Regions from separate parts of the Bryobacter aggregatus MPL3 genome, predicted to be linked through region 3. Evidence: riboswitches for the same ligand, from Rfam matches in the RefSeq annotation. Region 3 holds a riboswitch; each other region holds the start of a gene.
What was found. A riboswitch is a leader RNA that binds a small molecule or an ion and turns the genes downstream of it on or off. The one in region 3 is predicted to bind cobalamin.
Positions count from the first base shown of each region.

Region 1 (3,274 bases), 2.6 Mb from region 3:
TTCATGAAGACCCGGTTGGTGTGGGTGCGCTGGTAGCTGGCCTGCCAGTCGGCTGTCGCACTGAGCGATTGCTTCAGTACGAGGGCGCCCGACCAGAAGCGCGAAGCGCGGCGGTTGTCCGGATCGTCGCGATTCGGAATGAAGGTCGCATTGCCGGGATCAAAAGGCAGGCCCAGCAAGCTCTTTTTGACTTCGCTTTGCGGCAGTGCGATCGCCTGGACGATGGTCGTGTTCGGGATGTTCGCCGTTGGCAAGCCACTCGCCGTCGGACTGTTGTTCGGCTGCACGAAATCATCGGAGAAGAAGAGGCGTCCGGACAGCGACATCGTCTTGGACAAACTGTACTTGGTAAAGCCCTGGAAGCCAGTGCTGCGAGCCCGGTCATTGCCATCCACGCCGCTCATTACATTCAGATGCAGCAGCCCCGCGCTATAGATGAGCCGGTTGTCTTTGACGCCACCGGAAACAGCGCCGCGCGTGCGGAAGAGGCCGAGATTGCCGCCTTCCACCTGCAGGTCTCCAGAGGCAGGGCCGCCGCCCTGGGGTGTCACGACATTGATCGTGCCGCCGACGGCATTCGAGCCATAGAGCGACGAGCCGGAGCCGCGCAGGATCTCCACCTTGTCGGCATTGATGATATTCAGCGTGGAGGCGAAGGAACTCGCGTCGCCCTGGGTGGTGGCGACGTCGCGGAAGCGAAGGCCATCGATCAGGATCGAGGTCGCATCGGCGCGCAGACCACGGACGCGAATGGTGGTTGATTGCCCGGGGCCGCCCAGATTGCGGATCAGCACGCCGGGGGTGTCGCGCAGTGTCTCGCTGAGGCTGTACTCGTTGCGCTGGGCGATCTCTTCTGAAGTGATCAGCGTTGCCGCCTTGGAGACTTGGTCGAAGCTCTGCGCCAGCGCCTCGGCGGTGACGAAGACATGCTGATCAACACCGGCAACTTCCAGTTGCAGATCGATCTGCGTGCCAGGGCTGACCGGAAGCAACATCTTCCGGAATCCGTCCGCCGATACCTCGACGAAGTACGCTTTCGAGGCTTCCCCGATGAGCCGGAAATTTCCATTCTGCGTTCGAGTGCTTGCGAGCGGTGAGGAACCGCGATCGCTGAAAAGCGTCAGTGCCGCTCCGTCGACTGGCCGATTCTGGGCATCGTGAACCAGCCCTTCAAACACAGTCTGCCCGTGCAGACAAAGACTACAAAAAAGAGCAAAGAAAAATTGGTATTGGCGCATAGGCCCTGCCCCTCCCACGAGAGCAAAGTGAAGTCAGTTGTGGTCAACTGATCCAGGCAGGTCTTCGGACTCATGGGCGGCCTACTGATCGCTACTTCCCAGCCGGATGACTCCGGCCAGTGTATGGATGCGATGTTCGTTCCCAATTACCGCTGCGGGGCAGTCCCGGATTCACACCGGGTTCCCTTTTCAACACCTCACCAAGAGGTGTACCGTGGACTCCACGAGAATAGCAGACTGTCCGCAATGTGCGATGCTCAACTTTGTTTGCTGGATAAAATGTTCACCGCCGAATTCCGCGACCAGTTCGACGCCCTGCTGCGTTGGCGGCGCGACGTACGGCATTTCAAAAGCGATCCCGTCGCACCAGAATTGCTCGATCATCTCCTCGCGCAGGCCATGTTGGCTCCTTCGGTTGGATTCTCGCAGCCTTGGCGTTGGGTGAAGGTGGAGACTCAGGCGCGACGCCAGACGATCCTCGAAAATTTCTCTGCCGCCAACCTCGAAGCCAGCACGCACTACGAAGGCGAACAGGCCGAACACTACCGGCGCTTGAAGCTAGCGGGTCTGGTGGAGGCGCCGGTGCATCTCGCCGTTTTTGCCGATCTGGACCCGGTGGCCGGATCGGGCCTGGGCCGCCGTACGATGCCAGAAACGGCACTCTGGTCGGTCGTGATGGCGATCCACACGCTCTGGCTCGCGGCGCGCCTGGAAGGCATCGGCCTCGGCTGGGTTTCGATCCTCGATCCCCAGGCTGCACAACGCTGCCTGGAGGTGCCGGATGAGTGGAGCTTTGTTGCCTATCTCTGTCTGGGATGGCCCGTTGAGATCAGCGAGCAACCACTGCTGGAACGGGAACACTGGCAGGAGCGGCTGCCCCTCGACGAACTCGTGCTCAAGCGTTAGCGGGGGAGCCGCAAGCGCTGTCATCTGTGCCGATTGTACTGGCGATTCTGCGAGAATCGTCAGCGAGCATTCTGGTGATCGCCATCTTTGCAAACTCCGCTTCCCGGTTCTCCATCCGGCCGACCACCACCTAGACATTACGGCGAGTGCCTCTCAAACCAGCCGAGAATATGTTCCACCTTCAGGATGCGATGGGACGGGAAGGCTCCACGAATCCCGTGCGGCTCTTTCGGGAAACGAACCAGCACCGTATCGACACCACGCACCTTCATCGCAAAGTAAAGCTCCTCGCTCTGCGCAATCGGCGTGCGCCAATCCTCCTCGCCAGTTAACACCATGGTGGGCGTCTTGATCTTGTCGGCAAAAAACACCGGACTGCGCTCGATGTACTGCTGCGGGTTTGCCCAGGGCATCGCCTTCATCCAGCGCGTCATCAGTAAGCCGATGTCGGCGCTGCCTGTCTGCGTGAACCAGTTCGACACCGGGTATTGACTGACAGCCGCGGCAAAGCGATCGGTCTTGGTCACGATCCAGGCCGTCAATAGACCGCCGCCCGAGCCGCCGGTGACATAGAGGCGCTTCGGATCGATCGATCCTTTGGCGACGATGGCGTCGACGCCGAGCATCAGGTCCTGATAATCGTCGCCCGGATACTTCGCGTGAATCACATTGCCGAAGACTTCTCCGTAGCCGGTAGAGCCGCGCGGATTCGCATACAACACGACAAAGCCACGCGAGGCGAACATCTGCATCTGGTGCTGGAACTCAACGCCATACATCGCATGGGGACCGCCATGGATATCGAGAATGAGCGGGTATTTCTTACCTGCATCAAAGTCTGGGGGGTAGATCACCCAGCCTTGGATCGGCTGGCCATCGAAACTCTTCCAGTGCAGCGCTTCTGTCTTCCCAATCGAGTGCCCCGCCATCAGGCCCTCGTTCACTTGGGTGAGCCGCAGCGGCGCCGCGCCACGCACAATCGCATAGACATCCTTGGGCTCGAGCGGACCGGAACTGGTGATCGCCACGGTTCCGTTCTTTGCGATGGAGAAGCGATCAGCCACCGCGTAGCCGGTGCTGAAGCGCTGCGTCCCGCTGGTCAGCTTCTCGATGCCGCCCTTGAGCGCGGC
Region 1 is NZ_JNIF01000003.1:3,768,773-3,772,046, reverse strand. It holds gene M017_RS0117465 (TonB-dependent receptor) at 1-1,238, opposite strand, end outside; cobalamin riboswitch at 1,277-1,471, opposite strand; gene bluB (5,6-dimethylbenzimidazole synthase) at 1,518-2,144, shown strand; gene M017_RS0117450 (S9 family peptidase) at 2,282-3,274, opposite strand, start outside.
Region 1: it holds a riboswitch for cobalamin, as region 3 does, so the genes downstream of both, M017_RS0117465 (TonB-dependent receptor) here and M017_RS0105595 (ribonucleoside-diphosphate reductase subunit alpha) in region 3, are expected to answer to the same signal.

Region 2 (3,274 bases), 240 kb from region 3:
GAAGTTGTAAAAATCCTGATACTCATATCCGGCGAGGACATAGTGTTTGAGTCCCAGAAACTGAAAGTTGCCCAGAACATCGCTTTGGTTCTGCAGCGGGCGGCGATGGTGATAGAAGTACAACGCCGTCCGATTCACCTGGTTCAGGGCAGGCTGGTAGCTGAGCGATTCGGCGTGATAATACTGATCGCCCTTCCGGTTGTAGAAAAAGCTATTGCGCACTTCCCACTTCGAGTTGATGTTGCCGTTGAAGAAGATCTGGTTTTGCCATTCGCGCGCCGCCTCAAAGTCTTGCTTTGTGTTGAAGCGGCTGCTCAGGTCGAAGCCTGGAACGTTGTACAGGCCGTTCGGAATTCCAGCATCGAGTTTGAATCGATCCTGCGTATAGCCCTGAAAGAAGGTGAGTCGCGCGCGGTCGTGGAGGAGCCAGGTAAAAGTGGGCGAGACGTTGAAGCGCTTGGCTCCGGCGCCTCTCCAGCCATCGCTGTTCTCGAACATCGTATCGAGGCGATAGAGCAGCCGGGTGCGTCCCAGGATGGCTCCGGTGGCGCTGGCGCCGACCTGATTCAGGCCAAAGCGTCCGACGCGGTAGGACAGGTCATACGCGGGAATCGCCTGTGGCTTCTTGCGAACGATATTGATCGCGCCTGCAAGAGCAGAGCCACCATAGAGGACCGAGCTCGGCCCCTTCAATACTTCCACTTGCTCGACATTGTTGAGCTGTGTATTGGGCCGATTCCCTTCCATGCGCATTCCGTCCACCATTAGCACGCTGCTCCCCGAAAAGCCGCGAACGGTGTAGGCTTCATACACGCCATACTGCACGCGCGAGGAAACTCCCGAGGCGTTCTGCAGTGCGGTGGAGAGATCGTTGAGACCTTGGCTCTCGATGGTGTCTCTGGGAATGCTGCTGACCTGTACCGGGAGATCGCGATCTGGAATCTCCATGCGTGATGCGGTCGCTTTGCCCGCCAGGTCGGTCACCTCCATCGTGGTTGCGATTGCGCGCGGCTGGAGCGTGAGGTCCGTTTCGATGGAGACCGTGCTGAGTACAAGCTCTCGCTCCAACGGCTCAAAGCCATTGTGCGTAACCGACAGATGATACTTGCCGGGCTGCAAGCTATCGAAACGATACGCCCCAGCAGCGTTCGTGCGGGTGGATGGAACGGTCTGCGGACCAGCAAGAGAAAGCTTGGCTCCGGCGACGACACCGTGAGCATCGCGAATGATGCCAGAAATTGAGAATGTTTCAGCCTGGAGTGGAATGGCCAGGCAGAGGGGAAACAGCAAAACTAGAGAAGAGCTGCGATGAAAGCAAGATGCCATGTAGAGGGTCCTCGTTGGGGTGAGGCCGGAAACTCTGCGGAATCTTGAGGATCAATAAAATCGGGATGTAGACGTGTCTAGAGGATTTCATGTAGTTTCTGTTCTCCGCAGAAATTCGACCATGCGGCTCTAGGTAGGTCTCCTGGCTCGTGAGTGGCAGCATACGTGGCTGCGAGCTGCTTTACCTTCCCAAGACTTTCCGTCTCAGTGGTAGAACAAGCAACTGAACTCAAATACAGTGGCGGGACCGCGTCGGCTTTGAACCGAACTTCCCTGTTATGCCCTTGTGGGCACCTAAAGCAGACTCCGTTGTAGCACCCGCGACGGGAGAGTGTCAATGAAACGGCCTGCAGTTCTTTATTTCTGTTGGTTTCCAATAGGAGCTATGATAGGATCTCTTTGGGAAACCAACAGGAAGTAGAATTGAAAGAAAAATCCGACGTTCACCAAGGCACTCTCGCGTTGATGATCCTCAAAACACTCGAGGTCATGGGCGTGCTCCACGGTTATGGAATCGCCCGGCGCATTGAGCAGATCAGTGGCGATGTCCTGGCCGTGAATCAAGGCACTCTCTATCCGGTACTGCTCAAGCTGGAGCAAGAAGGTGCGATCACGTCGGACTGGGGCCTGTCTGAGAACAATCGCAAGGCGCGCTTTTATCAGCTCACTCGGGAAGGGCGCAAGCAACTCCAGGTGGAAGCGAAGAGTTGGGCGCAGACCACGGCCATCATCGATCGATTCTTTACCGTGAAAGCAGAAGACTTGCCATGAAGCATTTGAGACGTCTCTTCACTCGATTCCACTCCTTGTTCACAAGGCAACGCGATGAAGAACGTCTCCGTGAGGAGTTTGAAGAGCACCTCGCGATGTTGATCGAGGACAAGATGCGCTCGGGCCTTCCCTACGCGGAAGCCCGGCGGCAGGCGCGGCTGAGCTTTGGCTCGCTCGAAGTCATCAAGGAAACATATCGAGAGCAACGCGGTCTTCCTCGTCTTGAAGCAGTCGCTGCTGATGTTGTCTTCGGCTGGCGGCAACTCCGCAAGCATCCAGTCACCACCGCAGCGGCAATCCTGTCCTTGGCGCTTGCCATTGGCGCGACTACGGCGGCCTTTCGTCTTGTGGATGCTGTTCTCTGGCGACCGCTCCCCGTCGCCGAACCGGAGCGCCTCTCGTATCTGGCCCAGACCTTGATCAATCGCGAGGGCAAGCTCGAACAGGACGATTCGTTTGACTACCCGACATTCCAGCGCTACCAGCAAGCCGTAGGGGCGCGTGCCGACTTCCTGGTTGTTGGAAGGATTTCGCGCCGCCAGCAAGTGCGCATCGGGATGGCAAAAGAGACTGAAACGCTGCACCGGCAATATGTTTCGGGTAATCTCTTTGAGGTCTTTGGATTGCGTGCCGCGCATGGCCGCCTATTTCGTTCGGACGAGGACCGCAAGCCCGGTGGCCATCCTGTGGCAGTGCTGAGCTACGATTACTGGACTCGCCGCTTCCAGCAAGACCCTGCCGTACTCGGGACAGTGATCACTCTTGAGAAGCATGCCCTCGAGATCATTGGCGTGGCGCCGCAAGGCTTCATTGGAACAGAGCCTGGTGAGACAACGGACCTATTTGTTCCCGCGACGATGAATGTGGAGGCGCTCGCGAGCCCAGGCTGGGCATGGTTTCGCATCTGGATTCGCCCCAGTCCGGGGTGGGGACTCGAACAGATCGAAGCACCCCTCCAACTGCTTCACAAAGAGGAACTCCAACAACGGCTCCGCAGCTTTCCCGCGGGCACACCGCAGGCGGCCATCGATCGACATCTGAGCAATCAGCTGCATTTGTTTCCCGCAGCTTCTGGCGTCTCAGACCTGCAGCGCCAATACCGTCAACCCTTGCTGATTCTCGCGCTCCTTGTTGTGCTGGTCCTGCTTGTGGCCTGCGCCAACGTTGCAAACCTGCT
Region 2 is NZ_JNIF01000003.1:1,371,862-1,375,135, reverse strand. It holds gene M017_RS0106675 (TonB-dependent receptor) at 1-1,290, opposite strand, end outside; cobalamin riboswitch at 1,442-1,639, opposite strand; gene M017_RS0106670 (PadR family transcriptional regulator) at 1,750-2,097, shown strand; gene M017_RS0106665 (ADOP family duplicated permease) at 2,094-3,274, shown strand, end outside.
Region 2: it holds a riboswitch for cobalamin, as region 3 does, so the genes downstream of both, M017_RS0106675 (TonB-dependent receptor) here and M017_RS0105595 (ribonucleoside-diphosphate reductase subunit alpha) in region 3, are expected to answer to the same signal.

Region 3 (3,274 bases):
TGGGCGCACCGGGGAGCAGCATCGTACGTGGCGTGACCGCCGGTTCGTTTGCGATGGTGATTGCCGGTCTGGCGGTGGGCGCAGGACTGGGCATTACGGCGCAACGCTATCTCCAGGAGTTGCTCTACGGAGCAAAAGCTGCCGATTGGGGCATGATCGGGCTGACGGCTATCGTGCTGCTGTCCGCCGCCATCCTGGCCGCGGTGCCGCCTGCGATCCGGGCGGTACGGCTGGATCCAATCCAGTCGCTGCGCTCAGAGTAAACAAGTTTCTGCCGGGAGCATGGCCCAAGATTGGCAACTGTGACGCAATTTGGGGTGTAGGCGCGTTACGGGTGTAGCGAGCCAGGAGTCTAGAGAGAGAAACGACACCGGATGCTTCTCAAAGTTCTTGCCATGATGGCCGCCATTCCGCTCCTGCTTTTTTCTCAGGGCAGCCCCGCCTACGCCGACCTGCACGTCGAGCATGCGGAAGGGGCCTTTACCGGGCCACTGTGGGCCACGGACCATGGCAAGCCGGTCAAGATCGCGAATCGAGCCTATCGGGGATGGATCCTCAGCGATGGGACGCAAATCGCCTATACAGGAACAGACGGCGCGGGTGGCTATGAGAATGAAGGGCAGTCTCTGTGGCTCTATGGGCCCGGGGGCAAGTCTCGAAAGCTCACGGCGCAGCGCTATGCGATTTCCGATCTCAAAGAAGTCATGGTGGGCCGCAACCGGGCGCTTCTTTTGCTGATGGAAGACGGGGGCTTGGGAGCCTCCCATATTGCGGTTGTGGACACCAAGCGCGGCCAGTTGCTGCGGGTTTCCAAAGCAAAATTGCTTCGGGTCGATGGCTCATCGATCGTCCTCGGGTTTTACCAGGAAGAGGATTGGGAGAAACTGGCGAACGGCGTGGAGGTGAAGCCCACGAGAACCCGGTCCTATGATCTCCGCAAGCTCTACGGCCAAGTCCAGAGTGTGCCAGCAAAAAAGGAGTGAACCATGGCAAGTTGGAAGGGAATCTCGGCGCGGTGCTTTACCCCGCTTCAGTTTGAGGCCTACGTGAAGGGCATCCATTTGACCGGCTGGAAGCCACAGTTTGTCGTGCTGCACAACACGGGAGTACCGAAACTGGCGGATTGGCACAAGGTCTCCGGAATCCGCCGCATGTTCAATCTCCAGAACTACTACCAGAACCAGCAAAAATGGTCTGCCGGGCCACACCTCTTTGTCGCCGACTTCCTGATCTGGGAGTTTACGCCATTGACGACATCCGGCATCCACTCACCTTCTTGGAATTCTGTGAGTTGGGGAGTCGAGATGGTGGGAGACTACGAATCTGAGCCTTTCAGTCGCGCTGTCCGTCAGAATGCAATCATTGCTCTCTCGGCACTGCATTCGCTTGCGGGCCTTGATCCCAGATCCTTGAAGCTCCACAAAGAAGACAAGAAGACGACACATGCCTGCCCCGGCAGCCGTGTTTCCAAAAGCGACATGATTGCAGGCATCCTCCAGCGGATGACCGAAGCGGGGTAAGGATCGTTGCTCAAGGATCCACCACAATTAGCAGTTGACTTCGTCCAAAGTGGCCCCTTATATTGGGCTTGCTGTCGGTTTTCCAAAGTTGGAAATCAAAAGGGAATCCTGGTGCAAATCCAGAACTGACCCGCAGCGGTATACAGGAACGAAGCCCAGTAAAAGCACTGGTTGGCACAAGCCGATTGGGAAGCGTGGGTGTTAGGAAAAGCGAAAGCACATGCCTGTGAGTCCGAAGACCTGCCGATAGCCAGCACCCCAGGTGCTGTATTGTCACAAGCCTCGAGGGAAGGGCTGGTGTTGGCGCATCGTGGGCGATTGGCCTGCGGGCGCTGGCTTCTGCTGTTTTCCTTTCGGCGCGAAAGGTACAGCGTGGTCTCCACAGGCAATTTCAAGACAGCTGAGCTGATTCCCGGCATTCATGCCACCGTTCCTCCGACGAGCATGCGTGTACGCAAGCGCAATGGCAGCTTTGAAGCGGTGAGCGTCGACAAGATCATTCGCGCCGTCGAGCGATCTTCAGTTGGGCTCAAGGACGTGGACCCGATGCGAGTTGCCACCAACACCATCGGTGGCCTCTTTGATGGCTCAACGACGAAGGACCTTGATTCGCTCTCAATCCAGACTGCGGCATCGCTGATTGCCGAGGAGCCGGAATACTCTCGTCTGGCCGCCCGCCTGCTCGTGCGCTGCATCGAGAAGGAAGTGCAAAATCAGAACGTCTTCTCGTTTTCGCAATCAATTGAGGCCGGCTTTCGTGCAGGCCTGATTGCAGAAACAACCGCCACCTTTGTGCGGGCCAACGCACGCAAGCTGAATGCGGCGATCGACGATCTGTATTCCGATCGTTTTGAGTTCTTCGGCATCCGCACGGTCTACGACCGCTATCTATTGAAGGACCCGGTCACGCGCGAAGTGATCGAGACACCGCAGTACTTCTTCTTGCGCGTCGCCTGTGGTTTGTCTGAAAATGTGCCCGAAGCCGTGGGCTTTTATCGCTTGCTGGGAGCTCTGGAGTATCTGCCCAGTTCGCCCACCTTGTTCAATTCCGGAACGACACATTCGCAGATGTCTTCCTGTTTTTTGCTCGATTCGCCGGAAGACAATCTTGATTCGATCTACGACCGCTACAAAGACATCGCACGGCTGTCGAAGTTTGCGGGCGGAGTAGGACTGGCCTATCACCGCATTCGCTCGCGCGGGTCTCTGATTCGCGGTACGAACGGCCAATCCAATGGCATCGTGCCGTGGTTGAAGACCCTCGATTCTTCAGTGCTGGCCGTCAATCAGGGCGGCAAGCGCAAGGGCGCCTGCTGCGTTTATCTGGAGCCTTGGCATGCCGACATTGAAGAATTTCTTGAGTTGCGTGAAAATACCGGCGACGAGGCGCGCCGCACTTACAACCTGAATCTTGCTCACTGGGTTCCCGACCTGTTTATGGAACGGGTGGAGACAGATGGCCCCTGGTCTTTATTTGACCCGGCGCGGGTGCCGGAGTTTCCCGATCTTTATGGCGAAGCCTTCCGCAAGGCCTATCTCGAGGCCGAAGCCGCAGGCAAGTACGAACGCCAGATGCAAGCGCGTGACCTGTACTCGCGGATGATGCGTACCCTCGCTGAGACCGGCAACGGCTGGATGACCTTCAAGGACGCCTGCAATCAGAAATCGAACCAGACGCTACAGCCGCAGAATGTCATCCATCTGAGCAATCTGTGTACCGAGATCACCGAAGTCACCTCACAATCAGAGACGGC
Region 3 is NZ_JNIF01000003.1:1,133,950-1,137,223, forward strand. It holds gene M017_RS0105580 (ABC transporter permease) at 1-263, shown strand, start outside; gene M017_RS0105585 (hypothetical protein) at 375-983, shown strand; gene M017_RS0105590 (peptidoglycan recognition protein family protein) at 987-1,520, shown strand; cobalamin riboswitch at 1,579-1,782, shown strand; gene M017_RS0105595 (ribonucleoside-diphosphate reductase subunit alpha) at 1,965-3,274, shown strand, end outside.